2 regions of the Candidatus Pantoea communis genome follow, and region 1 is predicted to be linked to the other one. Evidence: predicted binding sites of a transcription regulator. Region 1 holds the regulator's gene; the other holds the start of a gene.
The links. Region 1 encodes Fur, which represses iron uptake genes when iron is present. Its sites were predicted from a motif close to ATAATAATGAGAACNACTATCAA; they were not measured.
Positions count from the first base shown of each region.

Region 1 (4,654 bases):
AGAAGATGGTGCTGATCGATATCGCGCCCGTGGATTACCAAACCCGCCGCCACGATGAAATCTTTGCCGGTATTCGCGCCGTCACCGCCGCGGGTGTGACGCGTCGCAGTGAAGCGGCCGAGGTGATGCGCCAACATGTCGCCGAAGAGGGGGTGATTCAGTTTATCCTCAAGTCCTTTGTCGAGGGCGAATGGCGCTTTAACGTGCCGGTGTTGTGGGACAACTACACCACGATTTCTGGCTGGGAAGAAGTTCCCGCCTGGCCACATCCCGCATTGTTTATTCGCGGTGGCGATTCTCCTTACCTCGACAATCAGCACCGCGATGCACTGCTGCGTCAGTTCCCGCAGGCACACGCACACGTGATTAGCGGGGCCGGTCATTGGGTCCATGCCGAAAAACCTGATGCGGTTTTGCGCGCAGTTCGTCGTTTTTTTAACCTGTAAAAGCAAAAGCTTGCCGTATGCGGTTTAGGGTTGGCGTCGCGGATGGCGCTGGAGTATGATGTCGCGCTAAAAATTTGCCGCGGATGATTTTTTCGCCGCGGTCGGGCCGATAATGTATAAATCGCGCAGCGCCTTTCCGCCGTTCGCGCCCACTCAGTTTCACTAATCATGGCAAAAGAACAGACTGACCGTACCACGCTTGATCTTTTTGCAGACGAGCGGCGTCCTGGTCGACCCAAAACCAGCCTGCTGACACGTGACGAACAGTTGCGTATCAACAAACGTAACCAGCTCAAGCGCGATAAAGTGCGAGGGCTGCGTCGTGTTGAGCTGAAAATGTCCAGCGAAGCGGTTGACGCCCTGAACACGCTGGCCGAGCAACAAAACATCAGCCGCAGCGAATTGATTGAACAAATGCTGCTGGCGCAACTCAAACTGTCTTAGCGCGCTGACCGCACGCAGGAACACAAAGTTCAGGCTTTACTCGTTCCGCCCTTTTCAACGGTCTGCTATCATTCGCTAACATGTGCAGTCAATTGACTTACTTTCACAATCAGGCTTTAAGAGGTTACTTAACCCATGGCAATCGTAGGCATTTTCTTCGGCAGCGATACCGGCAACACTGAAAACATTGCAAAAATGATCCAGAAACAACTGGGTAAAGATGTCGCCGAAGTGCATGACATTGCTAAGAGCACTAAAGAAGATCTCGCAGCGTTCGACATCCTGCTGCTGGGCATTCCTACCTGGTATTACGGCGAAGCACAGTGTGACTGGGATGACTTCTTCCCTACGCTGGAAGAGATCGACTTTAATGGCAAACTGGTGGCGCTGTTTGGTTGTGGCGACCAGGAAGACTACGCAGAATATTTCTGTGATGCGATGGGCACGATTCGCGACATCATTGAACCAAACGGCGCGGTGATTGTGGGCCACTGGCCGACTGAGGGCTATCATTTTGAAGCCTCAAAAGGTCTGGCCGATGACAAACACTTCCTCGGCCTGGCGATTGACGAAGATCGTCAACCTGAGCTGACCAACGAACGTGTTGATGCCTGGGTGAAACAGATTTTTGATGAGCTGCAGTTAAAAGAGATCATCGAAGCCTGATGCCTCGCCTCCCCAATGTGAGCGCTGGCTCACATTGGGACAAAGGAATTTCCTATAAAAATAATAGCTACGGTTTTTTAACTTTTCCCCGCAAATCTGTAGAATACCCGCAATGGTCATCCGCTTATTCCTCTGATTGTTGACTGAGGCTGAGTGAAATGGAAACCCAAACCACACCGTTCCGCGCTGACGTAGGCGATGTTTATCCTTACGACTTTTGTTGATTTGCGCGATACCCCGGTTTTCATTTCACTGCTTGAGTTCTATAATGAGACGCAAATGAGAATACGTGTGACCTAAACATTCAAGGCCCCTGCGCCGTAAGTGACATGCAAAGTAACAGGACAATATCCGAATGACTGACAACAACTCCGCATTGAAGAAGGCTGGCCTGAAAGTCACTCTGCCAAGATTGAAAATTTTGGAAGTGCTTCAGGGACCGGGCCCCGAGTCCCATCACGTCAGTGCGGAAGATTTGTATAAGCGCCTGATCGATATGGGCGAAGAGATTGGCCTGGCAACGGTATATCGCGTTCTTAACCAGTTTGATGACGCGGGTATCGTCACCCGTCATAACTTCGAAGGCGGCAAATCCGTATTCGAACTGACTCAGCAGCATCACCATGACCACTTGATCTGCCTGGATTGTGGCAAAGTGATCGAATTCAGCGATGAATCAATCGAAACGCGTCAGCGTGAGATTGCCACTCGCCATGGCATTAAACTCAGTAACCACAGCCTGTACTTGTACGGCCACTGTGCACTGGGAGACTGCCGCGAAGACGAGACGCTCCACGATAAGTAATTGAGTGTGCTATGCAATATAAAAAAACCGGTGCTGGTCACCGGTTTTTTTATGCCTGTTATCAAGCGATAAAGGTCTCGTGGAGGTAGCGCCAGCGAGGAATGGTGGTGCTGCAATCCAGCACAGCCAAAGAGATGCGCGTTTGATGGGTGCCGTTCAACATCTGCAGTTCACGATACTGAATCGTCACTTCCTGGCTCTGTTGAGAAATGATGGCATGCTCACTGGTGGCAATGCGCAGCCCTTCCCGCTGACCGTGCAGTTTGCGAAACAGCACTTCGGTCTCATTCAGATCCAGTTGCTTACCCAGCGGCGTCACCATTTTGAAATCCGGGTGAAAGTGTGACAAAAGCAGTTCCATGCTGTCATCACTGCCTTCTACCTGGTTAAAAACACGTTCAATAAGCTGATGTAATACCACCACACTATGCTTAGCTTCCAGGGCGAGACTTGTCATTTTTTTTCCTTTGATAACCCGCAGAGCTCTATTTAGAGCGCATAGCCTACCTGAAATACAATTTTTCACACTCGCAAATGGGTTAATTTTGCTAAAGTCAGAATTGTCGCAAAATAGACAACAAGCTCAGCTTGCCGCCTTCAGCATAATTGATTGCCCGTGGCGAATTACAGGCAATAAAAAAGGGCGATTGCTCGCCCTTTCATGATCATATTGTGCAATCGACGAAAGATATTACTCGCCAATCTTCGCGAAGGTATCGCGCAGTCCAACCGTGCGGTTAAACACCAATTTACCCGGCTGTGAGTAGACACTATCGGCACAGAAATAACCTTCACGTTCAAACTGATAAGCTGCGGTAGTGGCCGCTTCACGCAAACCAGACTCCACGAAGCCCTGTTTGATCTCCAGCGAGTTCGGGTTAATGGTGGTGAGGAAATCCTCAGCCGCCGCGGGGTTTGGCACGCTGAACAGACGGTCGTAAAGACGGAACTCAGCTGGCAGTCCATGAATGGCGGAAACCCAGTGGATCACACCTTTCACTTTGCGACCATCCGCCGGATCCTTGCTCAGGGTGTCAACATCACAAGTGGCATAGATGCAGGTAATGTTACCCTCTTCGTCTTTCGCCACACGCTCAGCACGAATCACATAAGCATTGCGCAGACGCACTTCTTTGCCCAGAACCAAACGTTTGTACTGTTTGTTGGCTTCTTCACGGAAGTCAGCGCGATCGATCCACACTTCACGGCTGAACGACACTTCACGCGTGCCCATCTCCGGCTTGTTTGGATGATTAGGCATGGTCAGCGTTTCTTCGTGGCCGGCGGGCAGGTTTTCGATCACCACTTTCAACGGGTCAAGTACCGCCATCGCGCGTGGTGCGTTCTCATTGAGATCGTCACGAATACAGGATTCCAGCGACGCCATCTCAACGATATTGTCCTGTTTAGTCACGCCGATGCGGCGGCAGAATTCACGAATCGAGGCCGCGCTGTAACCACGACGGCGCAGACCTGAAACGGTCAGCATGCGGGGATCATCCCAGCCTTCCACCACTTTCTCGGTGACCAACTGCGTCAGCTTGCGCTTCGACATCACCGCGTATTCCAGATTCAGCCGCGAGAATTCGTACTGGCGCGGATGCTGCGGAATGGTGATGTTGTCCAGCACCCAATCGTAAAGGCGACGGTTGTCCTGGAACTCCAGCGTACACAATGAGTGGGTAATGCCTTCGATCGCATCCGAAATGCAGTGCGTGAAGTCGTACATCGGGTAGATGCACCACTTGCTGCCGGTCTGATGGTGATCGGCAAACTTAATACGGTACAGCACCGGATCGCGCATCACAATGAAGCTGGATGCCATGTCGATTTTGGCACGCAGACAAGCTTTACCTTCCTCGAAACCGCCATCACGCATTTTCTGGAACAGCGCAAGGTTCTCTTCCACGCTGCGGTCGCGGTACGGGCTGTTTTTACCCGGCGCAGTCAGGGTGCCGCGATATTCACGGATCTCTTCAGCAGACAACTCATCAACGTAAGCCAGACCTTTATTGATCAGCTCAACGGCGTAGTTAAACAGTTGGTCGAAATAGTCTGAGGAGTAACGAATGTTGCCGCTCCACTCAAAGCCCAGCCATTGCACGTCACGCTTGATGGATTCAACGAACTCCAGGTCTTCTTTCACCGGGTTAGTATCGTCAAAACGCAGGTTGCACTGTCCTTGATAATCTTGGGCGATACCAAAGTTCAGGCAGATAGATTTCGCATGGCCAATATGCAGATAACCATTGGGCTCAGGCGGGAAACGGGTATGCACACTGCTGTGCTTACC
Region 1 is NZ_VWXC01000005.1:64,651-69,304, reverse strand. Features, by position in the region: gene ybfF (esterase) at 1-446, shown strand, start outside; gene ybfE (LexA regulated protein) at 615-890, shown strand; gene fldA (flavodoxin FldA) at 1,026-1,556, shown strand; gene fur (ferric iron uptake transcriptional regulator) at 1,912-2,361, shown strand; gene F3J37_RS08830 (hypothetical protein) at 2,423-2,818, opposite strand; gene glnS (glutamine--tRNA ligase) at 3,053-4,654, opposite strand, start outside.

Region 2 (4,654 bases), on a different contig from region 1:
GTTACGATCTCTGCGGGCTTGCCTTCGGCCAAAATCTTGCCGTGACGCATGGCGATCAAATGGGTGGCATAACGGCAGGCGTGATTAAGATCGTGCAACACCACCACCAGCGTGCGGCCATGCTGCTGATTCAACTCCTGCATCAGTTCCAGCAGTTCAATCTGATGGGTGATATCCAGCCAGGTGGTCGGCTCATCCAGCAACAGCAGCGGGGTTTGCTGCGCCAGCACCATGGCAATCCATACGCGCTGACGCTGCCCGCCGGACAAGGTATCCACTGGCTGTTGCGCCAAATCCGCCACGCCGGTTGCCCGCATCGCGCTTTGCACCGCCTCTTCATCTTCACTGCGCCAGCGGCCAAACAGCGCTTGATGCGGGTAACGCCCACGTGCCACCAGTTCGGTAACGCTGATGCCCGCCGGTGCGTTGGAACTCTGCGGCAGCAGCCCAAGTCGACGCGCCACCTCTTTGGTCGGATAACGCGCTATCGCCTCACCATCCAGATACACCTCGCCTTTCAGCGGAGTATTAAGGCGGCTCAGGGTGCGCAGCAAAGTGGATTTACCGCAGGCGTTGGGGCCGATAATCACTGTCAGCTCACCTTCCGGGATCGCCACCGACAGGTTTTCTGCCACCACTTTTTTGTCGTAGCCGAGCGTCAGGCCTTCGCCATACAGCCGTGAAGGGATATCGATCATTGGCGTCGCGCCTCCCGCACCAGTAACGCAATCAGATAAAGTCCACCGAGGCTGACGGTAATCACGCCAACCGGTAATTGATAAGGCAAGAACAAATGCTGCGCAGCAAAATCAGCCGCAATCAGCAACAGTGCGCCACACAGCGCCGCCAGCAGCAGCGCGCCTTTCTCGCCGCCGCCGAGTCGACGCGCGATTTGTGGTGCCAGCAGCGCAACAAAGGAGATCGGCCCCACCAGCGCAGTGGACGCCGCCGTCAACACTACGCCAATCAGCATCAGCAGCAGCCGACTGCGCTCCACCGGCACGCCGAGCGCACTGGCGGTATCATCGCCCATCTCCAGCAAACGCATCCGTCGTGTTAGCAGCGCCATCAGCAGCAGCGACAGCAGCAACACGCCAATCACCGGCGGCGTTTTCGCCCAGGTGATGCCGTTAAGTGAACCGGCACTCCACAATCCGGCACTGAGCGCGGACTCTAGCGAAGCACTGATAATCAGCCAGGCATTCAGTGCCATCAGCAACGCGCGCACGCTGATACCAACAATAATCAGGCGGAAGGTTTCTACCCCGTTGCGCCAGGCAAACAGATACACCAATGCCGCCGTACCGATACCACCAACCAACGCTGCACCGGTCATGGCGGCGATGCCCTGATTGAACAGCACCAGTGCCACCAGCACGCCGCTGTAGGCACCGGTGTTGAAACCGAGAATATCCGGGCTGCCGAGCGGGTTGCGCAGCAGTGACTGGAAAATCGCGCCGCTGACGCCCAGTGCCGCACCAATCAGCAGCGCCATTAGCACACGCGGCAGTCGCCACTCTAAAACGATCAGCTTGACGTTGCTGGCACCGTGTCCCGCCAGCACCTGCCAAAACTGCTCAGCCCCAATCGGCAATGCGCCTCGCGTCATCGCCAGATACGCCAGCAGTGCGCATCCGAGCAACAACCACGTGGTATGTAATCCAACCCGACGCGTCATAACGCACCTCGCCCGAGTTTACGGCGCACCAGCACAATCAGTACCGGAGCCCCCAACATCGCCGTGACGATGGAGACGCGCAGTTCGCCCGCCACCAGCAGTCGTCCCAGAATATCCGCTGCCAGCAACAGAATCGGGGTAATGATCGCCGTAGCGGGCAGCATCCAGCGGTGATCGTTGCCGACCATCCAGCGTGCAAAATGCGGCGTCATCAGTCCGATAAAAGCAATCGGCCCCACTGCCGCCGTCGCCGCACCACACAACAACGCAATCGCCACTAAACCAAGCAGTTGCGTGCGCGCCACCCGCGTGCCCAGCGCGGTCGCCATATCGCCGCCCATGCTTAAACTGTTCAACGCCTGCGACAAATAGAGTGCCACTCCGCTGCCGATTAGCACGGCCGGGAACAGGGTGCGCAATACAGTGAAATTGCGAATATCCAGCGAGCCGCTGTGCCAGAAACGCAGATGATCATAAATATCGGGATTGAGCAGTGACAGACCAGACGTCAGGCCATCCAGCACTGCGCCCAGTGCTACGCCGGCTAATGTCAGGCGTACCGGATTGACTCGCCCGCCGCCAATCGCGCCCGTCATCGCCACCAGCAATGACGCCAGCAGTGCACCGGCAAACGCGAAGCCAAGCCAGTCGAGGGGAGAATCGGCGCCAAACAGCGCAATGCCGATCACCACCGCAAACCCGGCACCTGCGTTAATGCCGAGAATGCCCGGATCGGCCAGTGGATTGCGCGTCAGGCTTTGCATCAGTGCGCCCGCTAACCCGAGGGCGACACCCGCCAGCAATCCGGCCAGGGTGCGCGGCAGGCGTGCATCACGCACAATCACGCACTCAGCGTTGTTACAGCCTGAGGTAAGAGAATGATAAACATCGGAAATGGGTATCGATTTTGCCCCCAGCATCAAGCTGAGCGCGATGAGAAGCAAGAGCAGAATCCCTGAGCCTGCTAATGCACGGATCTGGCGCATCGTTCTAAACCTTCACTGTTCAACGTCGTCGCATGCGCAACGCAATTTGATAATGGTTATCGTTATTACTCGCGTTTACCTATGTTACCATGACTCGCCTCGCGGACGATGAGGAAAATTGGTGCAAAAAGGCGAACAAATGAACAAATCTTCCCACTTTATCGATCTCTCCCTGCTGAAAACCCATGCGGCATTTCGCGCAGTATTTATTGCCCGATTCATCTCGATTGTCGCATTAGGCATGCTCGCCGTGGCGGTGCCGGTGCAGATTCAGCAGATGACGCACTCCCCGCTTTTGGTGGGATTGGCCGTCACCCTCGCCGCATCCGGTATGTTTATTGGTCTGCTGACCGGCGGGGTGTTAGCCGATCGCTACGAGCGTAAGAAACTGATTTTGCTTGCCCGATCCACCTGCGGCTTGGGCTTTATCGCGCTGGCGATTAACGCTGCGCTGCCGCAGCCTTCACTGATTGCGGTGTATCTGCTGGGATTCTGGGATGGCTTCTTTGGCGCGATTGGCGTCACGGCGCTGCTGGCGGCCACACCGGCGCTGGTGGGGCGCGAAAACATTATGCAGGCCGGCGCCATCACCATGCTGACGGTGCGTTTTGGCTCCATCCTCTCGCCAGCCATTGCCGGACTGGTGATTGCGCACGGCGGCGTGGTGTGGAACTACGGCTTAACCGCGTTTGGCACACTGATTACCGTACTGACGCTGCTGAAATTACCGCAACTCCCGCCGCCACCTCAGCCGCGTGAACATCCGCTGAAGTCGCTGGCCGCCGGGGTGCAATTCCTGTTTGCCAGCCCGATTGTCGGTATGGTGGCGCTGATAGGTGCTCTGGTCACTCTGGCCAGCGCGATTCGCGTGCTCTACCCCGCTCTCGCACCACATTGGTCAGTGAGTGCTAACCAGCTTGGCATGCTTTACGCTGCCGTGCCGCTGGGTGCCGCCATCGGCGCGTTCACCAGCGGTAAATTGAAACATGCAGCCCGACCGGGACAGCTGGTGCTGGGCAGTGCGGTGGCCGGATTTATCGCGCTGGGATTATTCAGTCTGATGCCCAACCTGCCGCTGGCGCTGCTGTGTCTGGTGGCGTTTGGTTATTTCAGTGCCATCAACAGTCTGGTGCAGTACGCGATGATTCAACTGCTGACGCCTGACCATCTGCTGGGCCGCATTAACGGCTTGTGGACCGCGCAAAATGTCACCGGAGATGCGATCGGTGCGGCGATGATTGGGGCCATGGGATCGTGGTTACTGCCGCCACAGGCTGCCGCCGCGTTTGGCTTTGCGGCAGCGCTGTTGGGGATTGTGATGTGGTGTGTAATGGGCCGTTTACGTCGTTATGCGCCGCCAGCCCCTGAGCTGGCGGAGCAGGCATCATGATTTAACGAACAGTTTCTCCAGACGCGCCAGCAGATTGCTGGCGCTGTAGTAATCCAGACGGAACGAATCGACGCCAAGCGGGAATACCTGCTTATCCTTAACCGCCGCGTTTTGCGCGAGGAACGGATTGCCGATCACTGACTGTGTGGTTTTGTCATCAGCCGCAAACAGCAGGAAGGTTTTTCCCGTCAAACCGCTACCCACATTCTCACCTGACAGCTGAATGATGTCTTTACGCTGGCCCATGCTGTGGCCTTGCTGCACGCTGGCGGGTGGAACGGCGAGGGTAAAGCCAAGTTGCTCCAGCAGTTTGCCCTGCGCTGACTCCGTGGTCCACACGTTGACGGCACGCCCATCGCCGTTCCACACCATGGCAGACACGGGCTGCGGCGGTAAGGTGATGGCTTTTTTCAACGCTGCTTCACGATCGTCAAAAGCCTTCACCCGCTGTGCAGCCTGCGCTTCGTGACCGGTTGCCTGGCCCAGCAGCGTCACCACATCCTGCCAGCTCTTGTCGTCGTAATTCACCACCAGCGTCGGTGCGATGGCGGAAAGCTGGCTGGCGAGTTTAATCGCAGAATCATTACCTGTGGCGCTCAC
Region 2 is NZ_VWXC01000028.1:34,865-39,518, reverse strand. Features, by position in the region: gene F3J37_RS25225 (ATP-binding cassette domain-containing protein) at 1-698, opposite strand, end outside; gene fepG (iron-enterobactin ABC transporter permease) at 695-1,678, opposite strand; gene fepD (Fe(3+)-siderophore ABC transporter permease) at 1,675-2,664, opposite strand; gene entS (enterobactin transporter EntS) at 2,804-4,054, shown strand; gene fepB (Fe2+-enterobactin ABC transporter substrate-binding protein) at 4,049-4,654, opposite strand, start outside.
Region 2: a site for Fur is predicted at 2,711-2,733, ahead of fepD (Fe(3+)-siderophore ABC transporter permease). Genes of this name have one in related genera too.